2 regions of the Paenibacillus sp. J2R1T-4 genome follow, and region 1 is predicted to be linked to the other one. Evidence: predicted binding sites of a transcription regulator. Region 1 holds the regulator's gene; the other holds the start of a gene.

Region 1 (3,419 bases):
AGATGTATTATTACCGGATGGAAGCTTGAATCGCAAACGACTAGGTGAGATGATTTTCAATCAGACTTCAGCACGTAAGGATTTAGAGGCCATTCTCCATCCACCCATTCGTGCTTCAATGCGAGAGCAAATGGCGGCTTTGGAGCTTGCTGAACCGGACAAGCTTGTTGTCGTTGATGTTCCTCTTTTGTTTGAATCACAGCTTTCTTATATGTTTTCGGAAGTGCTATTAGTCTATATCCCTGCAGCTTTACAGTTGGAGCGATTAATGAAGCGTGATTCCCTTACTCAAGAGCAAGCGGAACTGCGGTTATGTTCACAAATGCCGATTGAGGACAAGAAGCTGTTGGCTGACATTATTATTGATAATAGCGGAACGTTAGAAGAGACCGAAAAACAGGTTGAAGCATTCTGGTACAGAAAGGGATTGGGATGAAGTTTTTTCGAAAAAAACGTATATTTGCTTTGTTGCTGTTACTTTTTGTTGTGTTTCTGTTCTATAATACGAAGCTTCTGGGAACATGGATGTACCCGATTTATTATAAAGACGATATAAAGATTAGCGCTCAAAATTATAGTGTGGACCCCTTTCTTATTGCAGCGATCATTCGGGTTGAGACGAACTACAATCCAGATAAGACGTCTCGAAAAGGGGCGATTGGACTTATGCAGCTCATGCCGGATACTGCTCAATGGATTGTAGACAAAGCGGATTATTCGGATCGAACGTTGAATGCACTGGAGAGACCGGATGTTAATATAGAGGTCGGGGCTTGGTACTTAAATTCCCTCTCTAATCAGTTCAATGGCAACCGCATTGCTATGTTAGGAGCTTACAACGCTGGCCCAGGCAATGTTCGTAAATGGTTGCAAAATAACACTTGGGACGGTACGCTCAAGAATATCGATCAGATTCCTTTTGGGGAGACTCGTCACTATATCCAACGAGTGATATACTATCACAATAAGTATTCGAATCTTTATCAGGAAGAGTTAGGTCTTGCGCTTTCTTCAGAACGTTAATATAGTGCCGGACAAGCTCCGTATTAGAGCAATCCGACACTTCCATAAATTGTGATTTTTGTGATTAGTAAGAGGAACCTGCTAACGTTTGCTCAGCGATTTGTACCAAACGGCGAGTTATACTTCCACCTATTGAACCTGCGTCACGAGTAGCCATATTTCCATAGTATCCGTCTTGCGGAATGGAGATACCCAGCTCCTGGGCAACCTCGTACTTCAGTTGGTCCAAAGCTTGATTTGCCTGTGGGACTACAAGAGAGTTTCTTGATGCCATTATGTTCACCTCCTTGTCGTTCGTAAATGTATTATGCTCGTGTGAAAATAAATCATTCAGAGAATACTTGGAAAATAATGCGAGCACCAATAGAAGGAGGGAAGACGGATGAAATGCCCATTTTGCGACAATGCAGGCACAAAGGTGCTGGATTCTAGACCTGCCAATGAGAACAAATCCATTCGCAGACGAAGAGAATGTGATCGATGCTTGAGAAGGTTCACTACCTTCGAGATGATTGAGGAAACTCCGCTAATCGTAATCAAAAAAGACGGAAGCAGAGAAGAGTTCAGCCGGGACAAGATGTTGCGAGGGCTCATACGAGCGTGCGAGAAACGTCCTGTTTCTATGGAACAATTAGAGTATATCGTATCAGAGGTAGAGAAAGAATTACGCAGTCAAGCTCATGCAGAAGTAGCAAGCCGCGAGATAGGCGAGCTCGTTATGGAGCAACTGCATCCTGTTGACGAAGTGGCTTTTGTCCGGTTTGCTTCCGTCTATCGTCAATTCAAAGACATCAACATGTTTATGAAGGAGCTAACGCAACTGCTAGGGAAGCATAATTCGGACGGAGTACCCAAACCTTAAAAGAAACAAGGACCCATCCTGACGGATAAGGTTCTTGTTTCCTGTTGTTTACTGCGGGCGATTTGCGCCCATAAGGGCGACTGCTGGTATGTCCTCAAGCAAGCTATCCTCATTATCATCGTATGTGGGATCGTTATTCTTGATGGCAGCAGCTTCGCCTTCTGTCAAATGTCTGGTGTTACCCGTGTATTTCGGTTCCATTGCTTTGATTTCTTCTGGATCCATCTTAGGGTGCCACCTCCTTCGCTGATTAGAATCCCATGATTCAGGAACGACTATACGGATACGTTACGAAAGGTAAGGATGCATATAATGGACAACAAGCACAATAACTTAATTCCGGTCTATATATTGGCAGGTTTTCTAGGAAGCGGGAAAACAACCCTTCTTCTTCATTTGCTTGAGCAAGCCAAGCAGCAAGGGATGAAAGCGGCTGTCCTAATGAACGAGATTGGCGATGTCAATCTGGATGGACTAGAGGTTGAAGCCGATATTCCGATGAAGGAAATGTTAAGCGGCTGCATATGCTGCACGGTCAGCGGAGATTTGAGCATGGAGATTCTTAGACTGGCGGAGGAACACCAACCAGATGTAATATTCGTGGAGTGCTCAGGGGTAGCTAATCCGATGGAGCTTCTCGATGGAGTTACAGAAGCTTCATTGTTAGTAAGAATGGATGTTAAAGGCATCGTAACCGTCATGGATGCTGCCCACCTGCTGGAACAAAATGAGACGGCAAAAGGTCAGACATATCGATTAATGAAGGAACAGCTGCGCGCCGCATCCCTCATTGTATTGAATAAGATGGATCTAGTTTCATCGGAGCAAGCACAATCACTGCTTACTCTTATCCAGGAATGGAACGAACGAGCGCAGATCGTACAGACCGTAAAATGTGAGTTGGAATGGAATCTGGTATGGAGCTTGAGCAGCCGTCCTAGCAGGTCAGAGCAAAAAAACAATGTGCCGGATGTTGAAGGGCCCAAGCCGCTATTTCCTTTTCACCCTTCACATAACCATGTAATGGTATTCACTCACTATATGGATAAGCCAGTAGATAGTGAACGCTTCGAACAATTCATGCAAACGATGCCTGCAGAAGTGTATCGAGCCAAAGGAATACTAACATTTACCGATACCAATTCAAGATTCATGTTCCAATATGCTTACCGTCAACTGGATTTCATGAAGATTATGCCTCAGAAAGAAGTTCCTGATGTGGCAGTGTTTATCGGAGAACATTTTGATGCGGAAGTAGTAAAGCGGAATCTGGAGGAATTGTTGTAAGAGTCTTCAAGAGGATGAACCGAGAGTCAGCTTGCGAAAGACTATCTTCCACTCAGAGTCAACGTCCAGGAGCTCTAGTAATTGATCGGCCCTGTTCTTGAACAGGGTCATAATAATTAAGGCGTACTCTATGCAGCCGCATCGTTCTATATATTCCATGCATGCTTCTTTGTGATTCAGAAACTCAGCTTGACTGATTTTTCCCTCGTAATAATTCTGAAGGGGTGCAAATCCTTCTCCCTCATCG
Region 2 (3,419 bases), on a different contig from region 1:
AAGCTTAAGCAAAGAATGATGGAATCCTTTTCCCGCAAAGCGGTTGCGATTAACGACGTATGCCGGGAGATCGATCACGAAACGGTTACACTGGAGCAAGCAGAGGCTGCGTTTAAAGCAGGCATAGCCGAAGGGCTAGGCATCACGCTTGTGGAAGGGGAATTGACTTCTTTTGAGATCGAATTAGCCGACAAGCTCGCTCGGGATAAATATGGACATGAAGAATGGAACCTTAAGCGCTAAACGCCTTCGGTTCCTTTCCTATCTTTTCTTCCACCAGCTTACCAATACCCGCTCACAACAATTGAATCCGCGCCTCAAAAGCTTCCTGGAGTTTACGCACAATAGGGCCTGGCTGTCCATTATGTACTTGCGAACCATCAATAGTAATAACAGGCGTTACCTCACCGGTCGTGCTGGCGATAAACACCTCATCTGCGGATACCAGGTCTTGGAGCAGAAAAGTTTCTTCAATAAAAGGAATTCGGAGTTCATCAGCCAGATCTCGTATGACCAGCCGAGTTATCCCGTGCAGAATAAGATTATTAGCAGGATGTGTGTAGAGGGTCCCGTTTTTTACAGCGAATACATTGGAAGAACTGCTTTCCGTAACCGTTCCTTCCCGATGGAAGATAACATCATCTACACCTTGATCAATCGCTGTTTGTTTGGCAAGTATGTTGGGTAATAGGTTCAAGGTTTTGATATCACAACGCAACCATCTTATATCTGGTGTTGTTATTACGGAGATGCCTCGCGACATCGATTCGAGCGGTCTTGCAAGCGGTGAGCAGTAGGAGATCAGGACAGGTTCAGTCTGGGCTGGAAAAGCATGTGTTCTGGGTGCCGCACCCCGTGTGATTTGCAAATAAACAGTCCCCTCACTAAGCTGCTCTTTCTCAATCATTTGCTTCAAATAGCGGTCCAGTTGTTCAATAGGGTATGGCATTTGCAGTTTAATCTCTCGCAGGCTGCGTTCTAATCGTGTATAGTGCAGTTCGCTTTCGAACATACGTCCCTTGTATACTCTGAACACTTCATAGATCCCATCGCCGAATACGTATCCCCGATCCAAATAGGAGATTGAGGCCTCATTTCTAGGAATAATCCGATCATTACTTAGGAGCCAATTCATCTTGTCCGACACCTCCATTGGGTTACTTTTGATAATAGTAGCAAGAGGGCATGTGGTTGTCAAAAAACAGTAATGGGTCAAAAAATCAACGAACCATAAATCCAGTGGACAAACAAGCGTTCTCATAGTAAACTGGTTTTCCGGGGATCTGGGCTTGGTGTTGTATAGGACCTGTTTTTTAAAAAAGAGAGATTCATAGAGAAAAAACAAGAGAATGTGATTGTAGTTCCTATATTAGGCGGAAAATAACGGGTCATCTGCTAGATATACCACATATAGTATTGTATAATGACATTCTGGCACAATATATTGTAGAAGTTCTACACGAATTCAGATAGAAGCTACATATCATAATGCATGAAATTTATCAAGTTTTGCTGAAAAGTTACTCTAATTTGGGAGGTTTTCGTTTTGGAAACAGTACAAGCGAAGCGTTTGGAAGGGTTAAGCGAGAAAATATTTTTGGACCGTTATGCCATGAAAGATGCGGATACAGAACATACTAAGGTTGGAGATACCGTTCTCGTTCTTACCAAAGACGACCCGAAATTCCCGAGTAAGGATGTTGGCGAGGTTGTTGCACGCAAAGGGCGTCAAGTGACGATTAAGCTGCGCAATGGAGAGTTGTTCGAATCTACGATTGAGAAATTAACATTAAATGTTGAACATACACCAGAGCAATTGTGGGACCGATTGGCTACAGCAATGGCATCAGTAGAAGCCTCTCCGGAGAAACAGAAGGAATGGAAAGAGAAATTCAATTATATATTGGAGGACTGGAAGCTAGTTCCAGGCGGTCGGATTGCAGCTGGAGCAGGCGCAAGCGATGAGCTCACGCTGTTCAACTGTTACGTTATTCCATCCCCGCATGACAGCCGCGGTGGGATTATGAGCACGCTGTCTGAGATGACTGAAATTATGTCGCGCGGCGGCGGTGTTGGGATCAATTTGTCCTCTTTGCGTCCTCGCCGTTCCGTAGTTAGAGGTGTTAACGGCTCCTCCAGCGGTGCAGTATCTTGGGGCGGTCTGTTCAGCTATACGACTGGATTGATCGAACAGGGAGGCAGCCGCCGCGGAGCGTTGATGCTGATGATTAACGACTGGCATCCGGATCTGGTCGATTTCATCACCGTTAAGTCAACTATGGGTCAGATTACGAACGCTAACTTGTCCGTTTGCGTCAGCAATGCGTTCATGAAAGCTGTGAAGGAAGATCTGGATTGGGACTTGGTGTTCCCGGATACTTCAGACCCGACTTACAATGATACTTGGGACGGCGACCTGGCCAAATGGCAGCAAGCCGGCAAAGCTGTTCGCACTTACCGTACCGTTAAGGCGCGCGAAGTATGGCACACGATTATTGAATCCGCCTGGAAATCAGCGGAGCCTGGCGTAGTGTTCATGGAGTACTACAACCAGATGTCTAACAGCTGGTATTTCAACCCGATTATTTGTACGAATCCATGCGGTGAGCAAGGGCTGCCAGCTTGGGGAGTATGTAACTTGTCAGCGGTAAATCTATCTAAATTCTATGATGAGAAAAACCATGATGTAGCTTGGGATGAGCTTGGGAAGACCGTTCGATACTCGGTGCGTTTCCTCGATAACGTAATTGACAAGACTCCTTACCACTTTGAAGAGAACCGGATTAACCAGCAAGGCGAGCGTCGGGTAGGTCTAGGTACTATGGGACTTGCTGAGCTAATGATTAAGCTTGAGGTTCGTTACGGCAGTGCGGAATCGCTTGTATTCCTTGATAAATTGTATGGTTTCATGGCTCGCGAGGCTTACCTGTCCTCGGCAGATATTGCCGGTGAGAAAGGTTCGTTCCAGCATTATGATCAAGATAAGTTCTTGCAAAGCGGCTTCATGAAGCAAATGGTAGCTACTTATCCTGAAGTTGGTTCCGCGATCACTAAGAAGGGGATCCGTAACGTAACGGTCATTACTCAAGCGCCTACAGGCAGCACAGGAACAATGGTAGGAACATCAACGGGTATTGAGCCTTATTTCGCCTTCGAATATTTCCGTCAAAGCCGTCTTGGCTTCGACAGGCAGTACGTTCCGATCGCACAAGAGTGGAAGGATAAGAATCCGGAAAAGGATCTGCCGGACTATTTCGTAACTTCGATGAGCCTATCTGCAAAAGATCATATCCGAGTGCAAGCGGCGATCCAGAAATGGGTCGACAGCTCGATCTCCAAGACAGCGAATGCTCCCCATGACTTCACCGTCGAAGAGACGAAGGAATTGTATGAGCTTGCTTTCGACCTCGGTTGCAAGG

The links. Region 1 encodes NrdR, which represses ribonucleotide reductase genes. Its sites were predicted from a motif close to AACACNATATATNGTGTT; they were not measured.
Region 2: a site for NrdR is predicted at 1,434-1,451, ahead of AC58QD_RS31475 (adenosylcobalamin-dependent ribonucleoside-diphosphate reductase). Genes of this name have one in related genera too.

The regions. Positions count from the first base shown of each region.
Region 1 is NZ_JCAUBA010000010.1:141,289-144,707, forward strand. It holds gene coaE (dephospho-CoA kinase) at 1-436, shown strand, start outside; gene AC58QD_RS17950 (lytic transglycosylase domain-containing protein) at 433-1,023, shown strand; gene AC58QD_RS17955 (alpha/beta-type small acid-soluble spore protein) at 1,088-1,297, opposite strand; gene nrdR (transcriptional regulator NrdR) at 1,406-1,885, shown strand; gene AC58QD_RS17965 (hypothetical protein) at 1,934-2,110, opposite strand; gene AC58QD_RS17970 (CobW family GTP-binding protein) at 2,198-3,172, shown strand; gene AC58QD_RS17975 (polyprenyl synthetase family protein) at 3,179-3,419, opposite strand, start outside.
Region 2 is NZ_JCAUBA010000034.1:1,999-5,417, reverse strand. It holds gene AC58QD_RS31485 (lipoate--protein ligase family protein) at 1-243, shown strand, start outside; gene dat (D-amino-acid transaminase) at 296-1,135, opposite strand; gene AC58QD_RS31475 (adenosylcobalamin-dependent ribonucleoside-diphosphate reductase) at 1,613-3,419, shown strand, end outside.